Regions from separate parts of the Mesorhizobium sp. M7A.F.Ca.MR.148.00.0.0 genome, predicted to be linked through region 1. Evidence: predicted binding sites of a transcription regulator. Region 1 holds the regulator's gene; each other region holds the start of a gene.
The links. The regulator LexA, encoded in region 1, represses DNA repair genes until DNA is damaged. The targets are predictions, from matches to a motif close to TGTTCNNNNTGTGTTCNG.
Positions count from the first base shown of each region.

Region 2: EOB49_RS02460 (sel1 repeat family protein) is a predicted target of LexA. The motif match lies at 2,113-2,130, and genes of this name have one in related genera.
Region 3: recA (recombinase RecA) is a predicted target of LexA. The motif match lies at 2,633-2,650, and genes of this name have one in related genera.
Region 4: EOB49_RS21345 (YifB family Mg chelatase-like AAA ATPase) is a predicted target of LexA. The motif match lies at 2,304-2,321, and genes of this name have one in related genera.

Region 1 is NZ_RZTB01000005.1:36,883-42,351, forward strand. It holds gene EOB49_RS03200 (ComEC/Rec2 family competence protein) at 1-1,936, shown strand, start outside; gene lexA (transcriptional repressor LexA) at 1,930-2,670, opposite strand; gene kynU (kynureninase) at 3,080-4,327, opposite strand; gene kynA (tryptophan 2,3-dioxygenase) at 4,399-5,235, opposite strand; gene EOB49_RS03220 (AMP-binding protein) at 5,232-5,469, opposite strand, start outside.
Region 2 is NZ_RZTB01000004.1:745-6,213, reverse strand. It holds gene EOB49_RS02475 (AMP nucleosidase) at 1-782, opposite strand, end outside; gene EOB49_RS02470 (hypothetical protein) at 857-1,051, opposite strand; gene EOB49_RS36345 (hypothetical protein) at 1,091-1,249, opposite strand; gene EOB49_RS02465 (DUF2147 domain-containing protein) at 1,474-1,815, opposite strand; gene EOB49_RS02460 (sel1 repeat family protein) at 2,265-2,531, shown strand; gene EOB49_RS02455 (ABC transporter substrate-binding protein) at 2,924-4,045, shown strand; gene EOB49_RS02450 (acetyl/propionyl/methylcrotonyl-CoA carboxylase subunit alpha) at 4,136-5,469, opposite strand, start outside.
Region 3 is NZ_RZTB01000028.1:36,558-42,026, forward strand. It holds gene EOB49_RS13780 (TfoX/Sxy family protein) at 1-302, shown strand, start outside; gene EOB49_RS13785 (pseudouridine-5'-phosphate glycosidase) at 490-1,407, opposite strand; gene EOB49_RS13790 (carbohydrate kinase family protein) at 1,483-2,427, opposite strand; gene recA (recombinase RecA) at 2,708-3,808, shown strand; gene alaS (alanine--tRNA ligase) at 4,106-5,469, shown strand, end outside.
Region 4 is NZ_RZTB01000063.1:26,415-31,883, forward strand. It holds gene EOB49_RS21340 (J domain-containing protein) at 1-411, opposite strand, end outside; gene EOB49_RS21345 (YifB family Mg chelatase-like AAA ATPase) at 682-2,214, opposite strand; gene EOB49_RS21350 (hypothetical protein) at 2,489-2,704, shown strand; gene gshB (glutathione synthase) at 2,731-3,672, opposite strand; gene EOB49_RS21360 (EAL domain-containing protein) at 3,903-5,252, shown strand.

The DNA.
Region 1 (5,469 bases):
GCAGGTGACCGGCCGCGTCGTCTCGCTCGACCGGATGGAAACTGGCCGTATCCGGCTGACCATCGACGTGACATCGACCGCAAGACCGAAACTGCGCTATGCGCCGGAACGGGTGCGGCTTTCGGCACGCAAGATCCCGGCTGACGTGACCGCAGGCTCCCTCATCACTGGATATGCCAAGCTTTTGCCGCCGACTGGGCCGGTGCGGCCGGACAGCTATGATTTCTCCTTCGACAGCTATTTTGCCGGCATCGGCGGCAGCGGGTTCTTTCTCGGCAACCCAAAGCTTGTCGTCAGCGATGGTGGCGACATGCCGCTGCCGGCCCGAATTTCCTCTAGCGTGGAAAATGCCCGCGAGGCCATCGCCGACCATATCAGGGCGAGCGTCGGCGGCGCCGAAGGCGAGATCGCCGCGGCGCTGATCGTCGGCGTGCGCGCCGGCATTCCCGATGACATCAATGAGGCGATGCGACGTACCGGCATCTACCACATCATCTCGATTTCGGGACTGCACATGGCGCTGGTCGCAGGCACCATCATGGGCTTGCTGCGCGGCGCCTTCGCGTTGTTTCCCGACTTTTCCGCGCGTCGCCCGGTCAAGAAGTATGCCGCCGTCGCCGCACTGTTCTCGATCGCGGCCTATCTCATCATCTCTGGAGTCGTCGTTGCCGCCGAGCGCAGCTTCATCATGCTGGCGGTGATGCTGATTGCCGTGCTGTTCGATCGAGCAGCACTCACCATGCGCAATCTGGCGATCTCGGCGATCGCCGTCATCGTGGTGTCGCCGCATGAGGTGGTCGGCCCGAGTTTTCAGATGTCGTTCGCCGCGACCGCGGCTCTGGTCGGCGCCTATGCCGGCTGGGCCGATCACCGCGCGGGAAAAGCAAGACCGCCGCCCCCAAAGCGATCCATGCCCGGTTTCCTGACGCGAAAGTTCGTGCTCGCGGCAACCGGCCTTGCCATGACCTCCATCATCGCCGGCAGCGCCACGACGCTGTTTGCCATCTGGCATTTTCAGCGTGTGTCGCCGCTCAGCCTGTTCGCCAATCTGGCGGTTATGCCGATCGTCACCGTCGTCATGTTCCTGGCTGTCGCAAGCGCGCTGCTGATGCCTTTCGGATTGGATTGGCCGGCCCTCTACCTGATGGGCAAGGGTCTGACGGTGATGATCGCCATATCGGGTTGGATCTCCGAACGTTCGCCTGTCGATGGGGTTGGGCTGATTTCGCAGCAATCTGTCCTGCTGGTGACAATTGCCCTGGTCATCGCGACGATGGCGACAACTTGGCTGCGGCTCGCTGCTCTGCCATTCGCGCTGGCAGGCTTGCTGACCGTCTCGGATACGCGCACGCCGGATGTGCTGATCTCGGAAGACGCCCGGCTGGTGGCGTTGCCGATCGGTGGCGGCGAGCTTGCCGTCAGCCGGGAACGGCCGAACGAATTCACCGTCGACAACTGGAAACGCGCCCTGACATCAGAAACCATCGTCGTGCCAGAGGTGTTCGACAAGAGCGATGGGCAATTCGACGTCGCGGACGCCGTTGAGCTACCGCCGGGATCGCCGTTCTATTGCTCCTCAGGCGTTTGCGTGGCCAGGCATATGTCCGGTGCGATCATTGCCTATGTCGAGGACCGCAAGGACACCTGGAAAGCCTGCGGCTTCGCCGAGCTGATCGTCATCAATGACGCCACCGCCTATGACGCCTGTCACAATCCGCTGGTTCTCGTCATCACCAAGCGGCAACTGGCTCGCAAAGGCAGTGCCGCGGTCTTCTTCGATCGCCAATCGGCGACCACGCCGGCGACAATCAGCTTCGCGGTGAACAGCCCATATCGGCCCTGGCACACGCAACGCAAATACTCTCGTGAGGCGAGGGGGCTGGCACCCTTCAAGAAACCCGAGAAGCCAGCGGCCAACCCGCAGCCGCCTCAGTAGCGGCGGATGAGGCCGACGAGCTTGCCTTGCACCTTGACCCTGTCTGGGCCGAAAATACGGGTTTCATAGGCCGGATTGGCGGCTTCGAGAGCAATCGAAGCGCCCTTGCGGCGGAACCGCTTCAGCGTCGCTTCCTCTTGATCGACCAGCGCCACGATGATCTCGCCGGGGTTCGCCGTGTCGGCATTGCGGATGATGACGGTGTCGCCGTCGAAGATACCGGCCTCGATCATCGAGTCGCCCTTGACCTCCAGCGCATAGTGGGCGCCGCCCATGATCATGTCCGGCGGCACCGAGATCGAATGCGTCTGATGCTGGATGGCATCGATCGGCACACCGGCGGCGATACGGCCCATCACCGGTATCGACACGGCGGAGACCGCATCGTCATCATTGCCGGGCGAGGGCATCCGCGAAGGCGCCGGCTTGATCTGCCGGCCAAGAGCACCACCCTGACCGAGACTGCCCTGGATGACGCTTGGCGAAAACTTCTTTGCCGCGTTGAGGCCGGGCGCGATCGAGTCCGGCAATCGCAGCACTTCCAGCGCGCGTGCCCGGTTGGGCAACCGGCGAATAAAGCCGCGCTCCTCAAGTGCGGTGATCAGCCGATGAATCCCGGATTTGGAGGCAAGGTCGAGCGCCTCCTTCATCTCGTCGAAGGATGGCGGAATGCCGCTCTCCTTCAGGCGTTCATGGATGAACATCAGCAGTTCATGTTGCTTGCGTGTCAGCATGGCGGCCCCCAGATTACCTGAAACCAGAATCGAAAAACAAACCCAGAACAAACACTATCTGTTCCAGTTGTGTTCTGCAACCGTTTAAAGTTTAATGAATTTGTTAAGGCTGCTGAAATTATTTCGGCTTGCCAGCGGGTCGCGATCGACAGGCGCCAACCACGGCAATGCGCCTGCTCACATTGAAACCATTATGGTTAATGACCTGTGGCTCATCCTCGACCCAAGGCTTGGCATCATCTGCCGATCGACCGCCACAAGGGACGCTATCAATCTTCGGGACGTTCGTTTGCCGTGAACGAAACGGAGCCAAAACGCCAACGTCTGTTGGCATTTGTGGCTGGAATTCAGCCCTCCGTCATCTGCCGGGCAGTGAGGGCGGCGACGGCAAATCGCGGAGATCGTTGCGTCAGGTAACGGCTTCCTTGACGGCGAAACGCTGGTCCTTCCATGCGCCCGTGCGCAGAATGTCTTCTAGCACTTGAACCGCCAGCCACACATCCTTGTAGCCGACATAGAGCGGCGTGAAGCCGAAACGGATGGTCGATGGCGCGCGAAAATCACCGATGACGCCGCGCTCGATCAGCGCCCGCATGATTTGATAGCCGTGATCGTGAAGGAACGACACCTGGCTGCCGCGCCTGGTCGCGTCGCGGGTGGTCTCCAGCGTGAGGCCATAGGCGCCGCACTTTGCTTCGACGAGCTGGATGAACAGTTCCGTCAGCGCGACGCTCTTTTTTCGCAATGCCGCCATGTCGACGTCGTTCCAGATAACAAGCGCGCCTTTGAGCGCCCGCATCGACAGGACAGGCTGGGTGCCGCACAGAAAGCGGCGGATACCGGTGCCGGCAACATACCCCCGTTCGAAGGCAAAGGGCCGCGCATGGCCCCACCAGCCGCTGAGCGGCTGGCTGATATCGCCGTGATGGCGCTGCGCGGCATAGATGAAGGCCGGTGCGCCCGGACCGCCGTTGAGGTACTTGTAAGTGCAGCCGATGGCGAAATCGGCATTTGCGTGATCGAGCTCGACGGGCAGGGCGCCGGCGGTGTGGCATAGATCCCAGACGATCAGCGCTCCGGCCGCATGAGCCTTGCGCGTCAGCGCCGCCATGTCGCGCAGTTCACCCGATTTGTAGTTGACGTGGTTGACCAGCACCACCGCGACGTTTTCGTCGATCAGCTCTTCGATGGTGGGCGCGTCGACGCCCGCGAGGCGCAGCAGGACGCCGTCCCGTGTCGAGGCCACCCCTTCGGCGATGTACAGGTCGGTGGGGAAACTGTCACCCTCGGCGACGATGACCGACCGGCCCGGCCGCATCTCCAGCGCCGCATGCAGCACCTTGTAGATGTTGGTCGACGTCGTGTCGCAGACGACGGTCTGGCCGGCCGCGGCTCCAATCAGGCGCCCGAGTTGATCGCCGAGTTCGATCGGCATCTCGAACCATCCGGCCGTATTCCAGGCTCGGATGAGATCCTGGGCCCATTCCTGGGTTGCCGCCTGCTGCAGCTCGCCGAAAACGGCATGAGACGCTGCCCCCAGTGAATTGCCGTCGAGATAGATCACCCCCTCCGGCAGAATGAAACGGTCGCGCATGGCCCGCAGCGGATCTGTGGCATCCATCGCTTCGACTGCGGCGAGATCAGGAAATCCACTCATGGTCAGTCAGTCCCCGGTTGTTCGCGAAGGGTGTTCCGCCGCCGCGCGTCGCTGTTTTCATTTCGACGATGTCAGAGCCGGGTGCGGACCGTCCACAGCTCCGGGAACAGCACCACCTCGAGCATCTTCTTCAGATACGAAGCACCCGACGTGCCGCCGGTGCCGCGTTTCAGACCGATGATGCGCTCAACCGTGGTGACGTGGTTGAAGCGCCAGCGGCGGAAATAATCCTCGAAGTCGACCAGCTTCTCTGCCAGTTCGTAGAACATCCAGTAGCGCTGCGGATCGCGATAGATCGTCTGCCAGGCGACCAGCACCTCTTCGTTCTCGGTTCGCGTCTCACGCCAGTCCGTGCGCCTGGCATCGGCACCGATGTCGAATCCGTTGCGCGCAAGCAGCAGCAGCGCTTCGTCGTAGAGCGATGGTTCGGTCAGGATCGCTTCCAGCTTTCCGCTCAGGTCGGGCCGGTGCTTGTGCGGCCCGAGCATTGCCAAGTTTCGGTTGCCGGCCATGAACTCGATGGCGCGATACTGCCAGGACTGAAAACCCGAGGACTGGCCCAGCGCGTCGCGGAACTCGGTGTATTCGCTCGGCGTCATCGTCCGCAGCACATCCCAGGCACTGTTCAGCTGCTCGAAGATCCGCGCAACGCGCGACAGCATCTTGAAGCTCGGCTCGAGCCGGTCGGCGCGGATGGAACGGATCGCGGCGCCGATCTCGTGCAGAGCGAGCTTCATCCAGAGTTCGGAGGTCTGATGCTGGATGATGAACAGCATCTCGTCATGCGCCGATGACAGCGGCGTCTGGGCCTCCAGCACTTTCTCCAGGTGCAGGTAGTCGCTGTAGGACATGCGCTCCTTGAACGACATCTGGGCGCCTTCGGACGCCGGATCGTATGGCTCGCTCAATCGATTTTCTCCGTGCGCAGCCGGAAGCGCTGGATCTTGCCGGTCTGGGTCTTGGGCAGGGCGGCGATGAATTTTACCGATCGCGGATATTTATAGGGCGCGATCATTGCCTTGACATGGTCCTGCAGGCGCTTGGTGGTGAGGGCGTCGGGCGCGACGCCCTGCACCAGCACGACATGCGCCTCGACGATCTGGCCGCGCTCGGCGTCCTCGGCGCCAATGACAGCGCATTCG
Region 2 (5,469 bases), on a different contig from region 1:
CTTTGCCCGCTCTTGGTGATGACATTGCCCGGCTCGACGAACTCCGTGTATCCGCCGCCGCCGCTGGCCATCAGGTCGCGGGCGCGGGCGACGAACTCGTCGATGTAGAACTGATAATTGGTGAACAGCACGAAGTTCTGGAACTGCTGCGGCGTGGTCGCCGTATAGTGCGACAGCCGGTGCAGCGAATAATCGATGCGCTGCGCCGTGAAGGGCGCCAGAGGCCTCGGCTCGCCAAAGGCGACTTCGAAGGTGCCGTTAGCGATCTGGTCGTCGGTGCCGTCGAGATCCGGCACGTCGAACAGGTCGCGGATCGGCCGCTTGATGCGCTCTGCCGTCGCGCCGTCGACATGGGTGCCTTCAAGGAAGGCGAAATGCAGCGGGATGGGTGTGGTCGATTCCGACACCGTGACCGCAACCCCATGATTGCGCATGATCAGGCGCAACTGCTCTACGAGGTAGCTTTCGAACAGGCCCGGCTGGGTGATGGTGGTGGAAAAATGCCCGGGCGTCGGCATATGGCCATAGGCCTGGCGCGAGTCGATCTGGGTGAACGAGTTGGTGGTGACACCGATCTCCGGATAAAAGGCCCGGTAGCGCTTGCCATTGTCGCCGCCTGCTGCCGCTAGCTCTGCAAAGGAGTCGCGCAGGAACTTGGTGTTGCGGTTGTAAAGCGCCTGCAGTGCCTTGACTGCTTTTTCGGCGCTATCAAAGCTTTGCCGGCCAAAAGGCTCCGGCATGACGACAGATTCGATGGCTTGTGGGTAGATTCGCTTTTCCATGGCTCAATATAGAGACTTGGATCGGCACTTGGGAGGGGTGTCGCGACCGAAGGCGGCCAACGCGCCGTTTTTCTTCAACCGCGCTGCAGGCTGACCAGGAGCACAAAGCCGACGCCGGACTTCTTCAGGGCTGGTGCGTCGATCGTCGAGCCGGCATCTGAGCGCATCATCGGCACGGCCAGAACCGGAGCGGCCAGAACCGCCAGGATAAGCGCCGCCCGCGGCAGAAGCCGAAGTGTCTTGAGAGCGTTGGCGGCGATGCGGTTCATGGTGTTTCAGCTTTTCTTTTCGAGGTCTTGGTTCTTTGTTCAGTTGCGAAGATGGGTGGGGCAGGCGAGGCGGCAGGTTCTGGAACTGGCTTCGTCCCAGGCGCGGGCCGGACGGCCCGCTTCGGCGACGAGGATGGCGAAGAACATTCCAAACAGGCTCACCAGCAGGCAGACGATGGTGAAGCGGCGAGCAAGCATTGGGTCGGTCTCCTTCAACACGCCGGAGAATGCCCTGATGCAACTGAACCGGCTCTGATGCCGGCGTTCATCTGCCGTTCAAGATGATTGACGGGGTTTCGACGGCGCCGGCGTCGGTTTGGATAGCCGCCGCGGGTATCGAGCATCACCGGTGCAGGATGTGTCGACAAAACGAAAACGGGGCCCGCTGGGGCCCCGTCCTCATGTCGCAAGGATGCGCTCGATCAGAGCTTGTGCCAGGTCTGGCTCTTGCAGATCAGCCCGCCGAGCACGCAGCCGCTCATCTTAAGAGAGGTGCCCGACAATGTCGCCTTGCCCGAATAGGTCTTGTCGTTTGCCGGATCGGTGATGTTGCCGGCATATTTGTTGTCGCCCGTCGCCTTGAGCGAGCCGATGGTCTTGCCGGCATATTTCCCGGACTTGAGCGTGATGGAAAACGAGCTGCCGCCGGCGATGGCCGCGGTTTCGCCGGCCTGCGTCTTCCAATTGCCTTCGATCGGATCGGCCCATGCCGCACTCGCCACGATCAATGTGGCCGCAAGGGCCAGGCTCAGTTTTCGAAACATGTCTTCCTCCCTGTGGATGTCCGGCCGGATGCTCCGCCTCGCCGGTCTGCCGCTTACGCAAACGTAAGCTAATCCAGCTCCCGGCAAAACAAAAGCGGTGCCGTAGCGGAAGACTTTGGGATTTCGCAGCCGCCTGAAAGCGCCTCCTCGACGATGAAATGAAACGATCGGCGCATCGCCTTTGTCTGCCGTGGTTAGCGAAGTCTTGCCCCCGCGCGAGAAAACTTTCGTCAAATTTGAGGCAAGCAGGCTGAATTGCTGGGTTTGTATCCTTAACGAATTTCGGCGTTTACCTCTTGTTTTAGCTTTGTTTTCCTCAAATTAAGCACGCCATTTAACGACGGATTCAAGCCTGCACGGCATTCTCGAAAGCATCGGAAGAGCAGCCGGCAAGACGAAAGAAGGCAGCTCTCGGGAGCCTGACAGGGGCCGGAAAACAGGGGATTGAAATGGCACGTTTTGAAATGCTTGAAGCAGGTTTCGGCGCCATGGGAGCAACTGCCCAGGCCGACATCCTTTTCGAATTGGGCATGATGTATGCGACCGGCCGCGATTGCGAGACCGATGTCGTTGCCGCCCACAAATGGTTCAACATCGCCGCAATCAAGGGCTCGGCCCGCGCCGCCGAGCTGCGCTCGGAACTTTCGGCCGCCATGTCGAAGGTCGAGATCGCCACGGCGCTGCGCGAAGCCCGCGAATGGATGACCATGCACTGAAATCTGCCAATCGCAGACAGGTCCATCGAAGACAGGGAAGCTCCGGGATCAAGGCCGCACAGACGGCCAGACCCGGCGAAATTGAAGGCCGCGCAAGACGGTCACGAAGGCGAGGGAAAGAACGCGGCAGGCCGCAAGGCCCAGTCGTGCGCGACACAGGGAAGCTGAGCGGATTTTTAGGCGCGGGGGCGCCTGGAGATTGCTCGACGGGCAAAAAAGCCGCGACCAGCCGGAACAAGGCTGGCGTGGCTTTTTGCGTGGATGACGTCTTGCAGGCCCAATCGAGCGGCGCCAATGCGCCTAGACAGGCTCAATGAAGGGTGAAATTGTCCGGCCTCTCTGGAAGAAGCGCGGCCGGGGCGGCCGCGCGTGAGTGGAGGAGTTCTACCGTCATGAAAAAATTGAGTATTTTGAACGCGGCCATATTCGGCCTGATGTTGAGCACGCCGGTCGCATTCGCAGACGACATCACCTTTGCGGTGGTGGGCCCGATGACAGGACAGCTCGCCACCATCGGCGATCAGTTCAAGCAGGGCGCACAGGCTGCCGCCGATGCGATCAACGCTGCGGGCGGTGTCGACGGTCGTCAGATCAAGCTGAGCATCGAAGACGACCAATGCGATCCCAAGCAGGCCGTGTCGGTTGCCAACCGCGTCGTCGCCGATGGCGTCAAGTTCATCGACGGCCATGCCTGCTCGGGTTCCAGCATTCCGGCATCAGCTGTCTATGCCGAAGCCGGCGCCTTGATGATGAGCCCGGCCTCGTCAAACCCGGTGCTGACCGATGCGGCAGCCAAGGCCGGCTGGCCGACGATCATGCGCCTTTATACGCGAGACGACGCGCAGGGCGCCTTCATCGGCCCATGGATCGCCAAGAAGTTTGCCGGCAAGAATGTCGTCGTCCTGCATGACAAGAGCGCCTACGGACAGGGCGTGGCTGACGCCGTCAGGGCAACGATGAATGCCGGCGGCCTCAAGGAGGTCTATTATGACGGCATCAACGCTGGCGAGAAGGACTATTCGGCTCTCGTCACCAAGCTCAAGGATTTGAAAGCCGACGTTGTTTATTTCGGCGGCTACCATCCTGAAGCCGGCCTGATCCTGCGTCAGTCGGCGGAACAGAACCTGAAGTTCCAGCTGATCATGCCGGACTCCATCGCCTCGCCGGAATTCTGGCAGGTTGCCGGCCCGGCCGGCGAGGGCACCATGTTCGTCTTCCCGTCGGATCCGCAGGCAAAGCCGGAAGCCAAGGCAGCCGTCGAGAAGATCAAGGCCGGCGGCTTCGTGCCGGAGGGTTTCACGCTGTTCTCTTACGCCACCATCCAGGCTTTCGCCGAAGGCATCAAGCGTGCCGGCAGCGACGACCCGGCCAAGGTTGCCGAAGCGTTGAAGAACGGTACGCCGATCAGCACCGTTGTCGGTGATGTCACCTTCGACGAGAAGGGCGACCTCAAGAATGCCAGCTACGACATCAACCAGTGGCATGACGGCAAATACGCGCCGATCGCGCAGTAATCGCCACCCTGGCGACTGGATAGCATAGAGAAATGGCCGGGTTCATCCCGGCCATTTTCTTGTTTGCCCTGTCGCTGGCCTTCCGAACCGTCAGCTCACTGCTGTGGTCGCGGCGTTGTGCTCCTCGACGAACCGCACCAGCACCGTTCCGTCGGTGACCTGTGCGCCCTCTGTGGCGATCTCGGCGATCACGCCGTCATGCGGCGCGGCGATGGTGTGCTCCATCTTCATCGCCTCGAGGATCAGCAGCGGCTGGCCCTTGATCACCGTATCGCCTTTTCCCACGCGCACCAGCTTGACCAATCCCGGCATCGGCGCACGCAGGCTGCCGGTGCTTGCCGCCGCCTCATCGGCCCGTGCCAACGGGTCCGGCACGGCGAAGGTGTAGCCAACGGCGCCTTCGAACACGGTGATATGGCCTGGCCAGCGGGCGAGGCGCGGCGTGGCGCGAAAATCATGCGAATTGGTGTCGCCATAGGGCTTGTCCAGCGCGACCTGGAATCGTCCGTCCGCCCGCACCGAAACCTTCGCCGCGATATCGTCTTCGCCGAACTTCAGCCATGTGCGTCGCGCCACGCTGTGGAAATGTGCATAGCCGACAAGCGACGACCACGGATCGTCGGATGACGGGGTTGCGCCGGCACCGGAGGCCGCAAGAGCGGCGGCAGCAATGGTTTCGTCGCTCGGCGGCGGGACGGTCGTCAAGGTTTCTTGGTGTCTGCCAATCAGGCTGGTGTCGACATCGCCTGCAGCGAAATCCGGATCGGCGGCCAGAGCGGCAAGAAAGGCGGTGTTGACGGTCGAGCCGGCGATCTCGGTCCGGGATAGCGCCGCGCCAAGCGCTTCCAGAGCCGCCAGCCTGCCCTTTGCGTGGACGACCAGCTTGGCAATCATCGGGTCGTAATAGGGCGAGATGGCGTCACCCGCCCGCACGCCTGTCTCTATGCGCATCGTGGCGCCTTCGGAGGCCGCGTCTGGAAATTTCAGATGGTGCAGCGTGCCCGTTGCCGGCAGAAAACCTTTCGTCGCGTCCTCGGCATAAATGCGCGCCTCGAAGGCATGGCCGACGAGCGCGATCTCGCTTTGCGTCTTCGGCAGCTTTTCGCCGCTGGCGACCCGCAACTGCCACTCGACCAGATCGGTGCCGGTCACCATTTCGGTGACCGGATGTTCGACCTGCAGGCGGGTGTTCATCTCCATGAACCAGAAGCGGTCGGCTTTCAGGCCCTGCGAGGCATCGACGATGAACTCGATGGTGCCGGCGCCTGAATAATTGATCGCCTTGGCGGCCTTCACCGCCGCATCCGTCATCGCCTTGCGCAAAGCCTCGGTCATGCCGGGCGCGGGCGATTCCTCGATCACTTTCTGGTGGCGGCGCTGCGCCGAGCAGTCGCGTTCATAAAGGTGCACTGCATTGCCGAAAT
Region 3 (5,469 bases), on a different contig from region 1:
AACTGTTCGAGGGCCTCGGTCCTGTCAGCATCCGAAAACTGTTCGGCGGCAAGGGCATCTATTTCGACGGTGTCATCGTCGCCATCGTGCTGCGCGGTGAATTGCTGCTGAAGGCCGACGAACAAAGCGTGCCCGAGTTCGAGGCCGCCGGCTGCACGCAATGGACCTATACCGGCTCGCGCCACGGCAAGCTGGTCGCCATGCCCTACTGGAGCGTTCCAGACAGCGCTTTCGATGATCCCGACGAGATGACGATCTGGGCACGCCGGGCCTATGAGGCGGGGCGACGGGCGGGGAAGTAGATTCCCGCAAGCGCGAGGCCACCCCCTCATCCGTCCGCTTCGCGGCCACCTTCTCCCCGAGGGGAGAAGAGGTCGACGTCGGCGCTGTAAGCTCCTCTCCCCTCGGGGAGAGGTCGGATTGCCCCGAATTGTTCTTTGCAATTCGGTCTCGGCAATCCGGGTGAGGGGGAACCTTCGCTGCGTGACCCTAAAGCGCCTTCGCAATCCTCGCCGCCAGCCGCGCATTATTCTCGACCAGCGCGATGTTCGTCTTCAGGCTCCTACCGCCAGTCAATTCGAGAATCTTTCCCAGCAGGAACGGCGTCACCGCCTTGCCGGTCACGTTGAGCGCCTCGGCGGCCTTCTGCGCGGCCTCGATATAGCCGGCCATCTCCTCAGCCGGGATTTCGTGGTTTTCCGGCACCGGATTGGCAATCAGCATGCCACCGGCGAGCCCCAGCGCTGCCCTCGTCTGGTAGAAATGCGCGATCTCTTCCGGCTCGTGCAAGGTCAGCGGCGCGCGGAACGGCGAATGCCTGGACCAGAAGGCTGGCATCGTCTCGCAGCCAAGGCCGACCACCGGCACGCCGCGCGTCTCCAGCACTTCCAGCGTCTTTTCGATGTCGAGGATGGCCTTGGCGCCGGCCGAGACGACGATGACCGGCGTGCGCGCCAGCTCGTCGAGATCGGCGGAAATGTCAAAACTCTTTTCGGCGCCCTTGTGCACGCCGCCGATGCCGCCGGTGGCGAACACTTTTATGCCGACCATATGCGCCGCGATCATCGTGGCGGCGACCGTGGTGCCACCGGTGCGCCCTTGCGCCACGGCAAAACCGAAATCGGCGCGCGACAGCTTCATGGCGTCGCCCGTCATCGCCAGCGATTCGCGCTCGCCGTCCGAAAGCCCGATCTTGATGCGGCCGCCAACCACGGCGATCGTCGCCGGCACGGCGCCGCCATCGGTGATGATCTTTTCGACGTCGGCCGCCATGGCGCCATTGTCGGGGTAGGGCATGCCATGGGTGATGATGGTGCTTTCCAGCGCCACCACCGGCCGGCCGGCAGCCAGAGCCTGCGCCACCGGCGCGTGGATGTCGATGAAGGGGCGGGCGGTCTCAGGGGTCATCAGGGTCTCCAATCCGGAATGCGGCGCGTCCGTGGGGACACCAGGCAACATCGCGGCACTATGAATTCGCCGGTCTCATGCCACTTCCCTGGCATCCGGCACAAGAGCCAGCGCTTCCGCGAAGCTTGAGGCGGTGAACTCGGGAACGGCGTTGGCGCTTTCGATGGCAAGCGTCGCCCCGGCGATGCCTTCGCGCAGGGCCACCCGCAGCGGCAGTCCGCGCAGCAAGGCAGCGACCGTTGCGCCCGCCAGCGCATCACCGGCCCCGGTGACGTCAGTGACCTTTCGGGGATTGGGCGGCATGATCGAAAAGGCGCCTGTTTCATCGAACCCCAGCACGGGCGCCTCGCCCGCCGTCACCACGCCACTGACGAGGCCGCTGCATCGCAACCCGTCGACGACCTCGCGCTGCCTGGCATTCGCGGCGACGCCGGCCAGCACCATGGCCTCGCGCCGGTTCATGAAGACCAGCGAGAGCTTCTTCAGCACCGGTATCAGCCGCACCACCTTGGCCGGCGAGATGGCAATGGCGAAAACCGGCTTGCCCGCGGCGAGCGCGACCAGCCGTTCCAGCGCCGAAGAGGGCAGATTGGCGTCGCACAGGATCGCGTCGGCGGCGGCGATCACCTCCCGCACCTTGGAGCGCCTGATCTGCTTGGGAAACGCCAAATCATAGAGCGCCATGTCGGCAAAGCCGACGATCAGCTCGCCTTCGATGTCGATCAGCGCGGTGTAGCTCGGCGTCGTGCGGTCGAGGAAGACCGCCGACAGGTCGGTAATGCCTGTCTCGGCGATGGCTCGCGAAACGGTATCGGCAGCGGCATCGCCGCCGCGAACCGACATCAGCGACGCGGAGACGCCGCGCCGCACGGCGCTGCGCAAAGCATTGAAGACGCCGCCGCCGACATCCTCGCGCATTGTGCCCGGATTGGAGGCGGCAGGCACGTAAGCGCCGGACACCTGGCCGCGTCGGTCGATATGGGCGCCGCCTATGGCCAGTATTTTCGCGGATTTCAGCATGCCGGCGATATGACCTTTGTTATTCCAGCCGCACAAGCGCTAGGCTGTGCGACGGAGCTTCGCATGCGAGGCGGCGATTCGGCAGGTCGAAACAACCGAGCCGTCTGGCCCAACGTGCGGTGCATTCCTGATCGAATCCCTGGACAAAAAAAGAACAAATCCGGATATTGCTTGTTTTTCAGTTATTTGACCCCTCTTGCCAAATGAGAACAAAAAAGGTACAAATAGGCAGGGATTACGGATTGTCCGGCCTTCATTGACGACCAAGGGGTGATGTATCATGGCTCAGAATTCTTTGCGGCTGGTAGAGGACAAGGCAGTGGACAAATCAAAGGCTCTGGATGCGGCGCTGTCGCAGATCGAGCGGGCTTTCGGCAAGGGCTCGATCATGCGGCTCGGCGCCAACGATCAGGTCGTCGAGATTGAAACGGTGCCGACCGGCTCGCTTGGCCTCGACATCGCGCTTGGCGTCGGTGGCCTGCCGCGCGGCCGCATCATCGAGATCTACGGGCCGGAAAGCTCGGGCAAGACGACGCTTGCCCTGCACACCGTTGCCGAAGCCCAGAAGAAGGGCGGCATCTGCGCTTTCGTCGATGCCGAGCACGCGCTTGACCCGGTCTATGCCCGCAAGCTTGGCGTCGATCTCGAAAACCTTCTGATCTCGCAGCCTGACACTGGGGAGCAGGCGCTGGAAATCTGCGACACGCTGGTGCGCTCCGGCGCCATCGACGTGCTGGTGGTCGATTCGGTCGCGGCGCTGACGCCACGCGCCGAAATTGAAGGCGAGATGGGCGATTCGCTGCCCGGCCTGCAGGCCCGCCTTATGAGCCAGGCGCTACGCAAGCTGACCGCGTCGATTTCGCGCTCCAACACCATGGTCATCTTCATCAACCAGATCCGCATGAAGATCGGCGTCATGTTCGGCTCGCCTGAAACCACCACCGGCGGCAATGCGCTGAAATTCTACGCTTCGGTGCGCCTCGACATCCGCCGCATCGGCTCGATCAAGGACCGCGACGAGGTTGTCGGCAACCAGACCCGCGTCAAGGTGGTCAAGAACAAGCTGGCGCCGCCCTTCAAGGTGGTCGAATTCGACATCATGTTTGGTGAGGGCGTCTCCAAAACCGGCGAACTGGTCGATCTCGGGGTCAAGGCTGGTATTGTCGAGAAGTCTGGCGCCTGGTTTTCCTATAACTCGCAGCGTCTCGGCCAGGCCCGCGAAAATGCCAAGCTGTTCCTGCGTGACAATCCCGACACGGCACGCGAGATCGAGTTGTCGATCAGGCAGAATGCCGGGCTGATCGCCGAGAAATTCCTCGAGAATGGCGGCCCTGAGCGCGGCGATGATGACGGTTTCGAGGAAGAATCCGGCGCGATGTAACAGCTTCGTGCGCGATGCCGGCCGGAGTTCGGCCATAATCGCGTTCTATTATCTCAGGCTTATGTAATCGAGTTCCGTGTTATTGCGTTTCGAAACCGCCGGCCCAGTGCCGGCGGTTTTGCGTTTTGGCGGCGGAACCAGGCCGGGTCGAACGGCCGGCAAAGGCCGTGGATTGGACCAATTCCGTGTTTCTGGACAGGGTGAAGCGCGGCGGCTAAAAGGCCAAGTCCTAATCTTCTAAAACGCAGAGCCCATTTCCGCCGGTTTGCCGGCGGCTCTTCCGAAAAGGCAGCATTCATGAGTGGCGTGAACGAAATCCGGTCGACATTTCTCGACTACTTCCGCAAGGAGGGTCACGAGATCGTCGCGTCGAGCCCGCTGGTGCCGCGCAACGATCCGACGCTGATGTTCACCAACGCCGGCATGGTGCAGTTCAAGAACGTCTTCACCGGTCTGGAGAAGCGGCCCTATTCGCGCGCCTCGACCGCCCAGAAGAGCGTTCGCGCCGGCGGCAAGCACAATGATCTCGACAATGTCGGCTACACCGCGCGCCATCTGACCTTCTTCGAGATGCTCGGTAATTTCTCCTTCGGCGACTATTTCAAGGAGCGCGCCATCGAGCTTGCCTGGAACCTGATCACCAGGGAGTTCGGGCTGAACAAGGACAAGCTGCTGGTCACCGTCTATCACACGGATGACGAGGCGGCCGGCTTCTGGAAGAAGATCGCCGGTTTTTCCGACGACCGCATCATTCGCATCGCGACCTCGGACAATTTCTGGGCGATGGGCGACACCGGACCGTGCGGGCCGTGCTCTGAAATCTTCATCGACCGCGGCGAACACATCTGGGGCGGCCCTCCCGGCAGCCCGGAGGAAGATGGCGACCGTTTCCTGGAATTCTGGAACCTGGTGTTCATGCAATATGAACAGGTGACGAAGGAGGAGCGCATCGACCTGCCGCGTCCGTCGATCGACACCGGCATGGGCCTGGAGCGGATGGCCTCCATCCTGCAAGGGGTGGAAAGCGTCTTCGAGACCGATCTGTTCCGTCACCTGATCGACGCGGCCTCGTCCGCGATCGGGCATGGTCCCGACAAGGAGACGGTCGCGTCCTACCGGGTCATTGCCGATCATCTGCGCTCGTCCTCCTTCCTGGTGGCGGACGGCGTGCTGCCTTCGAACGAAGGCCGGGGCTATGTCCTGCGCCGCATCATGCGCCGCGCCATGCGCCATGCGCAGCTGCTGGGTGCCAACGAACCGCTGATGTGGAAGCTGGTGCCGGCGCTGGTGCGCGAGATGGGCCAGGCCTATCCGGAGCTGCTGCGCGGCGAACAGTTGATCACCGAGACGCTGAAGCTCGAGGAGACCAGGTTTCGCAAGACGCTGGTGCGCGGCCTCGGCCTGCTCTCCGAGGCGACGGAGACGCTGCATGCCGGCGACATGCTGGACGGCGAAACGGCCTTCAAGCTCTACGACACCTATGGCTTCCCGCTCGACCTGACGCAGGACGCGCTGCGCCAGCGCAGCATCTCGGTCGATCTTGCCGGCTTCACCAACGCCATGGAGCAGCAGAAGGCCGAGGCGCGAAAGCATTGGGCAGGCTCCGGCGACGCGGCGACCGAGACCATCTGGTTCTCCGTGCGCGAGAAGGCGGGCGCCAC
Region 4 (5,469 bases), on a different contig from region 1:
CAGATACCAGAGATGAAACTCGAGATGCTCTCGCGGACAGTCTGACAGACGTTCGAGCTCCACATCTCCGATCCCGGGATTGCCGACGTCGTGCCGGCGCTTCGCGTAAAGCAGCGACAGCAGCCTGGCCTGGATCACGACGTCACGCTCGATGCCTTTGGTGTTGCTGGCTTCCTCGGTCAATTCACGACGAAGGCCGGCATGGTCCCTGTACGCGATGTCGTATTGTGCGCGTTTGACCGGATCCTTGAGCGTATTGTGGGCTTCCACGATTTCACTGAAACGGGCTTCATCGCCGGTTTCGCGATTGTCTGGATGATAGCGCATCGCAAAATAGCGAAATATGCGCTCCAGCGTTTCCGAGTTGGCGTTCGGGCTAACTTCCAAAACTTCGTAGTAGTCAATGAACATAGCGGGCTCCCCGACCACACCATATTCGCATTGTCTAAATAAGGAATGTCAATGCGGAGGCCAAGACCTTGGTCCGACGCGCGATGACATCCACGCTTTTGGAAGAGGAAGAAAATGGCCGGCGCCCCGTCGGTGGGGGCCGTTGGGTGGTGAGGACGCCGGCCAAGCGGACATTCAGGTCCGCCGCACCGTGGAGATGATCGATTCGCGGAGGCCGGGTTATGGCGTGATCGCGGAATGCAATGTGGCGAGGCCGGCATGTCGGCGGATCTACGCCGCCTGCGCCATCCGCTCCGAGCTCATGCGGTAGGAGATCGCTTCGGCCAGATGGATGCGGCCGACGGTTTCGCTGGCGTCGAGATCGGCGAGCGTCCGCGCCACCTTCAGCACGCGGTGATAGGCTCGCGCCGAAAAGGCGAGCTTTTCGCTGGCGTCCTTGAGCAGCGACAGGCCGGCGGCGTCCGGCATGGCGATCTCTTCGATGACCGAGGGCGCGCAATGCGCGTTGGTGGTGGCGCGGGTGGCGCCGAGCCGCTCGAAGCGCTCGCGCTGGATGGTGCGGGCGCGTGCCACGCGCAGCGCCACATCGGCGCTTTTCTCCGCCCGGTCGGGCCGGATCAGGTCGCTGGCCGAGACCGCCGGCACTTCGATCCTGAGATCGATGCGGTCGAGCAGCGGACCCGAAATGCGCGCCTGATAGTCGGTACGGCAACGCTCGCCGCGCAGGCAGCGATAGCCCGGCTCGCCGGCCATGCCGCAGCGGCACGGGTTCATCGCCGCCACCAGCTGGATACGCGCCGGATAGGTGACGCGATGGTTGGCTCGCGCGATCATGCAGTCGCCGGTCTCCAATGGCTGGCGCAGCGCATCGAGCGTCTGCGGTGTGAACTCGGGAAACTCGTCTAGGAACAGCACGCCGTGATGGGCCAGCGACACCTCGCCCGGCCGCGCGCGGATGCCGCCGCCGACCATCGCCGCCATCGAGGCCGAGTGGTGCGGGGCGCGGAACGGCCGCCGGTCGGTCAATTTGCCTTCGCCGAGCTCTCCCGCCACGGAGGCGATCATCGAGACTTCCAGAAGCTCCTTCGGCGCCAGCGGCGGCAGGATCGACGGCAGCCGCTGCGCCAGCATCGATTTGCCCGAGCCCGGCGGCCCGATCATCAAGAGATTATGCCCACCGGCGGCGGCCACTTCCAGCGCCCGCTTGGCGGTCTCCTGGCCCTTGATGTCGGCGAGGTCAGGCAAATCCAGAGCGGCGGCATGGATGCCGGCCTCGGGGCGCGACAGCACCTGCGTGCCGCGAAAATGATTGGCGATGGCTATCAGACTGCGCGGCGCCAGAATGTCGAATTCCCGACCAGCCCAAGCCGCTTCCGGCCCGCATGCGAACGGGCAGATCAGGCCCTTGCCCTCGGCATTGGCTGCGATCGCCGCCGGCAAGGAGCCGGCGACCGCGGCAATCGTGCCGTCGAGCGACAATTCTCCAAGCACGACATAGCCGGCCAGCATGTCGCCTGGAATAGCGCCAAGGGCAGCCATCAGGCCAAGCGCGATCGGCAGGTCGTAATGACTGCCTTCCTTCGGCAGGTCGGCCGGCGCCAGATTGACCGTGACTTTCTTCGACGGCATCGACAGGCCGGAAGCATGCAGTGCGGCCTGCACCCGCTCGCGGCTTTCGGCCACCGCCTTGTCGCCCAGGCCGACGATGTGCATGTTGACCTTGCCGGGCGCGATCATCACCTGCACGTCGACCGGCACGGCCTCGATGCCCTGGAAAGCCACCGTGCGAACCCGCGCCACCATCGTGCAACCCCAATTCAGGCTGGCCCCAGCCCTGCGTTCAGGCCAGGAACGGCCCCTCGGGCAGACAATCACACTTCAACAGTCAAATCAAGAACATTACGGGAACGCATGACCGCTGGGGTTGCAGTGGAAGCGAGCGTGGTTGCAAAAACGGAACATGGTTAAGACAAAATGAAAACGGAAAACACGATCACTGAATACGATCGCGCGGAATGGTTGTTGCCGCAGCGGGAAATGATACGACTATGGAGATCTCTCGTCGGGGCCGCGCGCTTTGAGCAACACCAGGCTGCTTGCAATTATGGCGGTTGTGCCGCCAATCATCGTCGGGCTCGGCATCTACCTCTTTGTTTTTTTGGACCGATGCCACGGTGAGAGATGTGTGGTGACATTTGGCGTCGTCGCTTTTTTGGCGATCATTGGTGCGGCCATCAGCACGGTTGTTAGCCTGATCGGGTTGGCGGTTATCCTATTTAACCGGCAGCCCTAATCAGTATCCGTGAAAGAGGCTTGCCCTTACTTCCGCTTGTCCTCGACCGCGTCCCAGAACAGGCTGGCGATGTCGGCGCCGCCGAAGCGTTTGACCTCGCGCACGCCGGTAGGCGAGGTCACGTTGATCTCGGTCATGTAGTCGCCGATGACGTCGATGCCGACCAGGATGAAGCCGCGCTCCTTCAGCGATGGGCCGATGCGGGCGCAGATCTCGCGTTCCCGCGCCGTCAGTTCGGTCTTTTCGGCGCGGCCGCCGACATGCATGTTGGAGCGGGAATCGTGTTCGGCCGGCACCCGGTTGATGGCGCCGACCGGCTCGCCGTCGATCAGGATGATGCGCTTGTCGCCCTTGCGCACGTCCTTGAGGTAGCGCTGCACGATATAGGGTTCGCGGAACATCTGGCCGAACATTTCCAGCAGCGAGGCAAGGTTGCGGTCGCCCTCGAGCAGATGGAAGATGCCGGCGCCGCCATTGCCGTAGAGCGGCTTGACGATGATGTCGCCGAACTCCTTGCGGAAGGCGGCGACCTCCAGCGGATCCTTGGTGATCAGCGTGTCCGGCATCAGGTCGGCAAATTCGGTGACGAGGATCTTTTCCGGGCTGTTGCGCACCCAGGCCGGGTCGTTGACCACGAGCGTCTTCGGGTGGATGCGTTCGAGAATGTGCGTGGTGGTGATGTAGTTCATGTCGAAGGGCGGATCCTGGCGCAGCAGGACCACATCCATCTCCGACAGGTCGGTACGCACCTTCTCGCCCAGCGAATAGTGGCTGCCCTTCTCGTCGCGCACCTGCATTTCCTCGATGCGGGCGAATACCTTGCCGTCGCGCAACGAGAGCCGATCCGGCGTGTAGTGGAAAAGCTCATGGCCGCGCCGCTGCGCTTCCAGCGACAGCGCGAACGAGGTGTCGCCGGCGATCGACACGGTGGAGATGTGGTCCATCTGGACGGCGATTTTCAGCTTCATGGCGGGTCTCCGGCGGCTCGGATGGACGACTGTCTTGCCTGTACAGGCTCACTGCCCGTCTGCCAATCGCGACATTCCTGGGATCGGCATCCGACACCCGAATGCGCTGCTTTCATCGATCCTTCGAAACAGTCGCGGTTGCCCGTGGAAAATCGATTTCGCGATACGTTTCCTAAAGGGTTTGCTGCCAGTCTGAAAATAAATTCCGACGTCACAAAACAGGGACACCGATGCAAACTTCGTTTGGCACCGGTCAGGCAAACAGGGAGAGCACGGATCTGGCATTCACAGATCCGTTGACCGGGCTTGGCAACCATCGCCGCTTCTTCGACAAGGTCGATCGCCTGATCGCCGACCGTGCCGACGATCCCGCGCCCTTTACCGTCGGCATTCTCGACCTCGACGGCTTCAAGCCGATCAACGATCTGTTCGGCCACAAGGCCGGCGACGATATCCTGATCCAGGTGGCGATGCGGCTGCGCGCCTCGATGGACGGCCATTCCACGGTCTGCCGCATCGGCGCCGACGAATTCGCTTTTCTCTATCCCCTGGTGTTCAGCGAGGAGGCGGCGGCCGAAAAGTCGCGCATGCTGATCGAGATCCTGTCGGCGCCCTATGATGTCGGCGAACGCACCGCCAGGCTTTCGGCCTCGGTCGGCTGCTCGCTGTTCTATTCGGGCGACGAGACCACGGAAATCCTCATCAACAAGGCCGAGACGGCGCTCTATCACGCCAAGCGTTCCGGCCGTGGCCGCGTCGTCGTCTACACCCGTGAGATGGAAGAGGCGGCCAAGCGCGTCACCCGCATCGAACAGGCGCTGCGCCGGGCTGTCTCGGCCGGCGAGGTGGAGCCGCATTTCCAGCCCATCGTCGATCTCGCCACGCGCCGCACCATCGGCTTCGAGACGCTGGCGCGCTGGACAGATCGCGACCTCGGCTCGGTGCCGCCGACCGTCTTCATTCCCATCGCCGAGGAGCGCGGCATCATCGGCCCGTTGTCGCAGCTGGTGCTGCGCAAGGCGACCGAAGCCGCCAGAAGCTGGCCGAAGGACCTCTTCCTGTCGTTCAACCTGTCGCCATCGCAGCTCGTCGACCAGAACACCGGCCTGCACATACTGGCGATCCTCGATCGCACCGGCTTCGATCCGCGGCGGCTGGAGATCGAGATCACCGAGACCGGCCTGATGAACGACCCGGCCTCGGCCGCGCAGATCGTCGAGGATCTGCGCCGCGTCGGCATCCGCGTCTCGCTCGACGATTTCGGCACCGGCCAGTCTTCGCTCGGCCGTCTGCGGGAATTCCATTTCGACAAGCTCAAGATCGATCGCGCCTTCGTCTCCTCCATTCTCGACGACCGTCCCTCGGAGCACATCATCCGCGCCATCCTCGCAATGTGCGAGGGGCTCGGCATGGACGTCGTCGCCGAAGGCATCGAGCAGGAAGCGCAGGCCGACCGCCTCGTCCAGTTCGGCTGCGCCGGCGGGCAAGGCTATCTGTTCGGCAAGCCCGTCGATGCCGACGCCACGCTTGGCTATCTCCGCGATTCCTTTCGCGGCGCCCTGCGCGCCAAGGCGATCTGACCGGCGATTCCCCGTAGTCCGTAATCCCGACGGTGCCGCCATGCGCATCCGGTGCGGCGCATTGTCGTTTTGTCTGACATAAGCCCTGAAATTCGACGGTTCGCCCTTGCCCGCGCGCCTTGCGTGGCTAGGATGCGCGCCGGTCACGCTATAGCGCCGCACGTCTTTCAAGACGCGCAAAGGACGCTGTAGCTTTTAACGTTTGCGCATGATGCCT